DNA from 4 places in the Haliea sp. E17 genome. Region 2 is predicted to be linked to each of the others. Evidence: predicted binding sites of a transcription regulator. Region 2 holds the regulator's gene; each other region holds the start of a gene.
The links. Region 2 encodes sigma-54, which starts transcription at its own class of promoters, with help from an activator protein. Its sites were predicted from a motif close to TGGCACANNNNTTGCNNT; they were not measured.
Positions count from the first base shown of each region.

Region 1: ACNKU3_RS04615 (VPLPA-CTERM sorting domain-containing protein) is a predicted target of sigma-54. The motif match lies at 1,348-1,365, and genes of this name have one in related genera.
Region 3: ACNKU3_RS11525 (HesB/IscA family protein) is a predicted target of sigma-54. The motif match lies at 930-947, and genes of this name have one in related genera.
Region 4: ACNKU3_RS13650 (glutamine synthetase beta-grasp domain-containing protein) is a predicted target of sigma-54. The motif match lies at 1,250-1,267, and genes of this name have one in related genera.

Region 1 is NZ_JBLWFK010000002.1:326,155-328,351, reverse strand. It holds gene ACNKU3_RS04620 (acyl-CoA synthetase) at 1-448, shown strand, start outside; gene ACNKU3_RS04615 (VPLPA-CTERM sorting domain-containing protein) at 569-1,180, opposite strand; gene ACNKU3_RS04610 (LLM class flavin-dependent oxidoreductase) at 1,660-2,197, opposite strand, start outside.
Region 2 is NZ_JBLWFK010000011.1:18,901-21,097, reverse strand. It holds gene lptB (LPS export ABC transporter ATP-binding protein) at 1-265, shown strand, start outside; gene ACNKU3_RS20465 (RNA polymerase factor sigma-54) at 422-1,894, shown strand; gene hpf (ribosome hibernation-promoting factor, HPF/YfiA family) at 2,031-2,197, shown strand, end outside.
Region 3 is NZ_JBLWFK010000004.1:232,428-234,624, forward strand. It holds gene nifU (Fe-S cluster assembly protein NifU) at 1-505, opposite strand, end outside; gene ACNKU3_RS11525 (HesB/IscA family protein) at 562-885, opposite strand; gene ACNKU3_RS11530 (Rossmann-like domain-containing protein) at 1,091-1,828, opposite strand; gene ACNKU3_RS11535 (hypothetical protein) at 1,855-2,197, opposite strand, start outside.
Region 4 is NZ_JBLWFK010000005.1:49,137-51,333, forward strand. It holds gene ACNKU3_RS13640 (serine/threonine protein kinase) at 1-184, shown strand, start outside; gene ACNKU3_RS13645 (PP2C family protein-serine/threonine phosphatase) at 203-997, shown strand; gene ACNKU3_RS13650 (glutamine synthetase beta-grasp domain-containing protein) at 1,340-2,197, shown strand, end outside.

The DNA.
Region 1 (2,197 bases), on a different contig from region 2:
CGGCTACTGGAACAAGCCGGAGCAGACCGCCGAGGCGCTGCAGGATGGCTGGGTGTTTACCGGCGATGCCGGTTTTGTCGACGAGCACGGTTACCTGTTTATCGTCGACCGGGTCAAGGACATGATCGTGTCGGGCGGCGAGAACGTGTACACCACGGAAGTCGAAAACGCCCTGATGACCCACCCAGCGGTACAGGACTGCGCCGTGATCGGCATACCCCACGAGGAATGGGGCGAGGCAGTTCACGCCATCGTGATATTACGTCCGGGCACCGGGGCTGCCGAAGGCGACCTGATCGCCCACTGCCGCAAGCAGATAGCCGGCTACAAGCTGCCCAAGGGGATCACCTTCCGCGAGGAACCCCTGCCGCTGTCGGGGGCCGGCAAGGTGTTGAAAACCGAACTGCGCAAACCCTGGTGGGAGGGACGTGGGCGCAATGTGAATTGAGGTGCCTGCGCTCGCAGTATCAGGACGCCGTATCGCCATTCGGCGGTACCTGTAAAGGCCTTGATTTACAGGCACAAAAAAGCCCGCCATCTGGCGGGCCTTTGTTTATCGCCGGTTTGTTCAGGCAGCGCGGCGCAGGCGACGAGCACCCACCAGGCCACCGATAGCGGAGATGAACAGCCACGCCGCGGCGGGTACCGGGACCGGCGTAATGCCAGTGACCGACAGGCCTCGCAGGGTAAATACCGAACCGCCAGCTATGCCATTGATATAGAGGGTATCACCGGCCAGGACATTGAGGTTCAAGGCGTTGAATGTGGTTGAACTCAACGCCGAGGAGCCGGTATTGAACGTCTTTGAACCACTGCCGCTAACTGCGGTGGCGCTGTAATCAGCAGCATCCCATGCGCCAAATGTAAGGGAGTTCAGTACCACACTCTGGGTAAAGGTAATGGCAAGGGATTCCCCACCGTTGATCCCCGCGTTACAGAACAGGCCGCAGGGGCCGACACCGATTCCATAGGTCGCAGATGGCGCCGCACCATAGTTGTAGTACCCAAGGTTGCTACCATTGGCATCCTGAATCGTGACCCCGATGCCACCGGAGCTGGTGGAGTAGCCGGACGTCGAAACGCCACCCAGTCCACCAAAATTGAAATCCGCACCAATCGCCGACTGGCCTACCAGCAGAGCCACTGCCGCCACCAGCGCTTTCAGATTCTTATTAATCACTCTAGACCACCCTCGATTTTTCAATTTTTGTTTTTCTGGCGTACAGGACCATCAACTGCCGGAACATCCATGTGTCGCCCCACCTTCCATGGCGGGAGTAACGAAACCAGCCGGTTACCACTCTGGACCTTGCACAAAAGCAACCAGGTCCAGGCGACATCACATAAAAAGCAATAGGTGTGCCAAGTGTGTAAAATCAAGTACTTAGTGTGAACCGGTTCAGCAAAATCCCTGAAAATGTAAAGCCCAGTGACACCGGGGTTGGACAAAAATCGAGCAGGCTGGAGAATGCCCCTGGCACTAGGTGCCCGGCAACGCCAGCCGCGGTTCCCCGCAAAAGCTCGGGAAACACACACAATCCGACTGCCTGAGATTTTGAAATCCGAAAGCGAAACAGGCACGCTGGCCCGGGACACGGTGACGGGGGAATCACTGTGTAAACGAAGTTGACGGCATACCGCTCACCGCCGGGTCAGGCCTCAAACGCTATTGCGTACCGCCGCCAGCACTTCCCGCACGAACAGCCCTGGGCCCTGTCGCTCGAGTTCCGGGTGAAACCCAGGGCCGACGACGACGAAGCGCTCGATACCCAGACGGTGGAGTTGCAGCAGGCGTTCGACACAGTGCTCGGGTGAGCCGACAATGGCAAAGCGGCGCACGAAATCAAAATCCAGTTGCGCGCCGCCGAGACGGTCATGGGCTTCCACGTCACCGTGGACGGTCATGTCATAGCCCGCGCGAATCTTTGCCAGGTTCTCCGCGTCATTTTCGCTGCGCGGGCCCGCCGCTTCCCCCAGCATGATCTGGAAGCGCGCCAGCGGCGCGACAAAGCTGGTTGCGGCTTCGCGCACAGCCTCGAGGTCCGGGTGGCAGACGACGATCACCTGGATGCCATAGCTGACGCCGTCCGCCGGCATACCCGCCTCGGCGCGCGCCCGCCGCGCGGTCTCCAGGGCCCACTGCACACGCTCCGGGATGGCTCCCACGCTGAACGTCACACGCTCAGCTATGCATGCG
Region 2 (2,197 bases):
AGAACCGGACTTCATCCTGCTCGACGAACCCTTCGCCGGCGTCGACCCGATCTCGGTGAGCGACATCAAGCAAATCATCAACCACCTGCGCGATCGCGGTATCGGCATCCTGATTACCGACCACAACGTGCGCGACACACTTGATATTTGCGAGAAGGCCTATATCGTAGGGGAAGGTCACATCATCGCCTCAGGCACCTCCCAGGAAGTGCTGGACAACGCCAAGGTGCGCAAGGTCTACCTCGGCGAACAATTCCGCCTTTAAGGCATCCGCAACACCACTGCTAAACGTAAAAAAAGTCAACAAGCAAATTTCGAGCCAAGCGGTTGCCAGAGTTTGCACGCTGGCGCTACACTCCAAGTCGTGTTCAACTGCGCCACCCCGTACGGGGACGCACCCAGGGGCTCTTTCCAGCTGTCGATGAAACAATCGCTTCAACTCAAGATCGGCCAGCAACTGACCATGACTCCGCAGTTGCAGCAGGCCATCCGCTTACTGCAACTCTCCACGCTGGACCTGCAGCAGGAAATCCAGCAGGCGCTGGACAGTAACCCCCTGCTGGAAATCGGCGAAGAGGACCTCGGCGGCAACGAGGTGGAGAACGGTAACAACGAGCCCGAAGGCCCGGCCGGCAACAGCGACTGGGAAAGCGCCGAACTCAACGAGGCTAACACCACCGGCTCCGAGAGCATGCCGGATGACCTGCCGGTGGACACCCGCTGGGAAGACCTGCTGCCATCCAGTTCTTCCCCCGCCCCGGCGCCCATGGAAGACGACGGTGACTTCGAGTCCCGCAACAGCTCGCGGGAATCCCTGCACGACCACCTGCTCTGGCAGCTCAACCTCACCCGTTTTTCCGACACCGACCACCTGATCGCCCTGACCCTGCTCGACGCCACCGACGGCAACGGCCGGCTGACCCTGTCGCTGGAGGAAATCCACGAGTCCTTCGACCCGGAACTCGACATCGAGATGGACGAGATCGTGGCGGTGCTGCACCGGCTGCAGCAATTCGAACCCGCCGGCGTCTGTACCCGCAGCCTGCAGGAATGCCTGCTGGTGCAGTTGCAGCAACTGCCCGCCGACACCCCCTATCTCGAGCCGGCGCGGCTGATCCTCAACCGCCACCTGCCGCAGCTGGCCGGCGGCGATTACAACCAGATCCTGCGCCGCACCCGGCTCGCTGAAAGCGAACTCAAGTCGGTACTGGCGCTGTTGCAGACCCTGGACCCGAACCCGGGGCAATCCTTCGCCCCGGAAGATGTCGAATACGTGGTGCCCGACGTTTTTGTCAGCAAGCGCGAAGGCCGCTGGGTGGTGGAGCTCAACCCGGATATCGCGCCCAAACTGCGCATCAATAGCGACTATGCCAGCCTGATCAAGCGCGCGGACAACAGTGCCGACAACACCTACCTGCGCGACAACCTGCAGGAGGCGCGCTGGTTCCTGAAGAGCCTGCAGAGCCGCAACGAAACCCTGATGAAAGTGGCCAGCAAGATTGTCGAGCACCAGCGCAACTTCCTCGAATACGGCGAGGAAGCCATGAAACCGCTGGTGCTGCACGACATTGCCGAGGCGGTGGAGATGCACGAGTCCACCATCTCCCGGGTCACCACCCAGAAGTACATGCACACCCCGCGCGGTATCTTCGAACTCAAGTATTTCTTTTCCAGCCACGTATCCACCAGCGGCGGTGGCGAATGCTCTTCAACGGCGATTCGCGCACTGATCCGCAAGCTGGTCGCGGCAGAAAACCCCCGCAAGCCTCTCAGCGACAACAAGATCGCCCAATTGCTGGACGAACAGGGCATTGAAGTAGCCCGGCGGACCATCGCCAAGTACCGGGACAGCCTTAACATCCCGCCCTCCAACGAGCGCAAGCGGCTGGTATGATCTTTATGCCAATATCGCCCGACCACCTGTGCCAGCCGGTCACCAAGTGGTCTAGACTGATTCCAAGGTCTCGCCGGAATCCGGCGGCGCCCTCCCCGGGGCTCACCCGGGCTCATCAGCAACAAGGAGCCAAGCTATGCAACTGAACGTCAGCGGACACCACGTGGAGGTCACCGACCCCCTGCGCAATTACGTTGAGAGCAAGTTCGAGCGACTGCAACGCCACTTTGACAATATCACCAACACCCAGGTCACCCTGATCGTCGAAAAAATGGTTCAGAAAGCGGAAGCGACCATGCACAT
Region 3 (2,197 bases), on a different contig from region 2:
CGGCCTTGGTGTAGTTGGTGACGTCCTCCACCGTGCTCAGGTTGTTGGCGCGAATCGTATCGCGGATGTACACGTCGTCGATGGCGAAGCACTTGCAGACCAGTGCGCCCTCTTCGTGGTCGTCGACCCACTCCTCGCCGCGGTAGTTCGCCACCGCTGCCTGCAGGGCTTCGCGGCCCATCACCGAACAGTGCATTTTTTCCGGCGGCAGGCCGTCGAGGTAATCGGCGATATCCTGGTTGCTGATGGTCAGCGCCTCGTCGAGGGTTTTGCCCTTGACCATTTCGGTGAGCGCCGAAGAAGAGGCGATTGCAGACCCGCAACCGAACGTCTGGAAGCCGGCGTCGAGGATGACCTCGCTCTCCGGGTCGACCTTCAGGGTCAGGCGCAGGGCGTCGCCGCAACTGATGGAGCCCACATCACCGGTGGCGTTCGCTTCAGCAACCGCGCCGGCATTCTTGGGGTTGTAAAAGTGTTCCTTGACCGTTTCCGAGTAGTCCCACATGGTTCAAGATCTCCTGGCGCAGTGCCGGACGGGGTGTCGTATGAGCTGCATCCGTCTCAGCAGGTGAATGATTTTCCGCAGCCACAGCTGGCCGTAGCGTTGGGGTTTTCGAACTTGAAACCGGTGCCTTCAAGGCCGTCGATGAAATCGACAGTGACACCGTCGAGCAGGCCGGCACTGTCGCCGTCCACCAGTACTTTCACACCGGTGAAATCGAGCACCGAGTCGGCTTCGCCGACACTCTCTTCAAGGCGCATGCCGTACTGCAGCCCGGAGCAGCCACCGCCCTCCACCTTGATTCGCAGTCCGGCGATGGGTTTGCCCGCGGACTCGATGAAACGTTGCACTGCGCTGACGGCACTGTCGGTCATGTTGAGCATGGTGTTGCCTCCGTGGATGCTTGATTGCTGCCTGTAGGGAGGAAAGTGCAATCCACATGCCACACCGGTGAAACAATTTTTAATGCAGTTGAATCAGTGACTTAGCGTTATCGGGAGGGCTTTGGTCGCTGTCGGGAAGGGCACCTGCGGCGGGATTTGTCGGACTTGCTACACGGGCCCCGCGGGGGCGATGTCGCATTCCGACTCAGGCGAGTTGCAACAGGCGGTAGCGCACGGCGGCATTGAAAATACGGGTTCCCCCGGCCTCTCCCACCACCTGCCCGAGGCGCTCGCGGTCGAGCACCTCCACCCCGGCGATAAAGTCCACACCGTAGTCCGCCCAATCGGCCAGCCAGGGCAGGCTGGGCCCCATGAGCACGCTGCGGGCATTGCGGCTCCAGTGCAGCAGGTCGGCCAGCGTGCCGTTGGCCAGGCTGCTGGCGGTAATAAAGGCCCAGTCGGCCTGGGCGAGGACTTCCGGCGCGGCTTCCGCGGGCAGGTCCCCGGGACCGGGCCGGCGTTCGACGCACTGGTAGTCGAAGTCCGGCAGATGTTGCTCGATCCCCGGGTAGCGACCGATCACCACGACCCGGGCTCCGTCGAGCTGTCCGGCAAAGTGATGGAATACCGACAGGTGCGGGGCGGCCTCAAAACACAGGGGCTCGGCCGCCCGCAGCAGGGGATTGTCCGCGCCGTTCAGCACGGCATTGACGGTGGCAACCGCGGCGGCAACCTCGATGTGACGCTCGCTGCCGAGCCAGGGCAGCAGATTGTCCGCCGGACGTCCGGCGAGGGAGCCGGGCCAGTCGATATTGCGCGCCACCTGCAGCGGGCTGAAACACAGCCCCGTCGAGGCTTCCGTTTCCGCGATTGACCAGTTGAGACCGAAGAGCACCCGCTGCAGGCGGGCGGAACTCGCCGCCCGGTCCTGGAGCAGCGACATAATCGATGTTCTCGCCGCGACCACCCTCAGTCGCCGATGGCGGGCAACAGGCGCGGCTCGGCCTTGACCTGGTCGGGGCTGCCCCAGGCGGTCATCGCCTCGATCACCCACTGCGGTTTTGTCGGGTGGGCGCGCAGCACGTCGAATTCCGCGTAGATCTGCCCGCCACCGTGAATCAGCAGGTAGCCCAGCAGGGCCCCGGATTCGGTGCGCCATTCGGCGAACAGCGAGACACTGCCGTCGAAACAGTCCTTGCGCAGTTCCGGATTGACCAGCGGCTCCGCCAGCCGGCCAACCAGGTCCTCGAAGCCGTAGCGGCGCATCTGGGCCTGCAGCGCATCGCGCAGCTGGGCTATGGTCGGGCGTTCC
Region 4 (2,197 bases), on a different contig from region 2:
CCCCACCCTGCTGCAGCAGATCCGCACCGAAACACCCGCGGACCCGCGCAAGGTTACCCGCCAGCACGTCCCGGAAGTGCTGGCCAACCTGACCATGCAGTGCCTGCAGAAAGACCCCGCGCGGCGGCCGGAATCAGCTGGCGAACTGGTGCGCATCCTCCGGGAAAACTGGCTCAACGACTGAAATCGGGTGGAACTTCATATGCCGGAAATTTCACTGCAAGAGATCGCAGAGATCGCGGACAGTTTCGAAGCAGGGACACAGGACGCCAATGCCGCCGGAGCCATTACATGGCGGAGCGCGAGCCTCACCGATGTCGGGCGCGTACGCCACATCAACGAGGATGCCTTCCTGGACTCACAGGAACAGAGGCTGTGGGTAGTAGCCGACGGCATGGGGGGGCACAGCCGCGGCGACTTCGCCAGCAGTGCCGTGGTCAAGCAGCTCCGGACATTTTCCCCGCAGGGTTCGGTACTCGCCAATCTACAGGACCTGGAAACCCGATTGCAGGCGGCAAACGTGCAATGTCGCACCGCCTTCCGCAAACACCGGCCAGGGACAACCGTGGTGGTAATGCTCGCCCATGGTAATCAGTGTTTTTTCCTGTGGGCGGGTGACAGCCGCCTGTACAGGCTGCGCGACGGAGAACTCGTACAGCTCACGGAAGACCACAGCCTGGCGCAGCAGAAACACGCGAGGGGTGAATTGACCGCCGAGGAAAAGGTCACGCATCACACGTCGCACGTCCTGACCCGCGCCGTAGGCATCCGCGAGAGCCTGACGCCGGACCTGGGCTTCGCCAGCGTCCACGACGGCGATCGTTACCTGCTCTGCAGCGACGGCCTCTACAACCCCGTGGGCTGCGACGACATCCAAACCCTGCTGGCCCAGGGCGCCGCCCAGGACAGCTGCAAGGCCCTCGTCGACCTCGCCCTCGAACGCGGCGGCCGCGATAACATTACTGCCATCGTGGTCGACGCAAGCGCGCCTGCCTGACCTCCCAGCGCCCCTCCCGCCCCGCTTGCAGCGAAGCCGCCGGAGGGGGGCAGATGGACGATTCCGGGGAGACCCTGCGACACTGAAAAGCACCAAATTAGTGCGTTTGGCACGCCAAATGCACCGCCATCGCGCAATCTTATGCACCCATAAATGTCAAATCAGCGTGAATTGTCGCCAGAATCCGGCAAAATCCACGTAAGGCGCTCATTTATGGTCGCTTTTCCTCCATTTGGTGCAAAATGCCAAGGTTGGAATGGATTTTGCTTTTTTGAGCCTGCTAGAGGTTTACTACCCGCATTGGGTTCCTTCCATAATCTGCTATCAAAAGAGAATCGCAAGATGAAAAGTAAGTTGGAATATATCTGGCTTGACGGTTACACCCCGACTCAAAGCCTGCGCAGCAAGACCATGGTCCGCAAAGATTTCGACGGCACCCTGGAAAAATGCCCCATGTGGTCCTTCGACGGCAGTTCCACCGAACAGGCCGAGGGCAACGCCTCTGACTGCCTGCTCAAGCCTGCGATGGTCATTCCCGACCCGGACCGCAAGAACGCCTACCTGGTAATGTGCGAAGTGCTCAACGCGGACGGCACTCCCCACGTATCCAACGGTCGCGCCACCATCATGGAAGGCGAGGACGACGAAGATTACTGGTTCGGCTTCGAGCAGGAATACTTCCTGTGGGATTCCAGCACCGACCGTCCGCCGGGCTTCCCCGCCGGCGGCTTCCCCGATCCCCAGGGTCCCTACTACTGCTCGGTAGGCGCCAAGAACGCTTTCTGCCGCGACATCATCGAAGAGCACCTGGACATGTGCCTGGAAGCTGGCCTGAACGTCGAAGGTATCAACGCTGAAGTGGCCGCCGGCCAGTGGGAATTCCAGATCTTCGCCAAGGGCGCCAAGCGTGCCGGCGACGAGATCTGGCTGGCTCGCTACCTGCTCGAGCGCACCGCCGAGAAATACGGCCTGTGGATCGAATGGCATCCCAAGCCCCTGGGCGACACCGACTGGAACGGCTCCGGCATGCACGCCAACTTCTCCAATACCGCGATGCGTGAAGAGGGCAAGGAAGAAGTCTTCACCAGGATCTGTGAGGAATTCGGCAAGAACATCGAGCGCCATATCAGCGTTTACGGTGCCGACAACCACCAGCGTCTGACCGGCCGCCACGAAACCCAGGCGATCGACGAGTTCAGC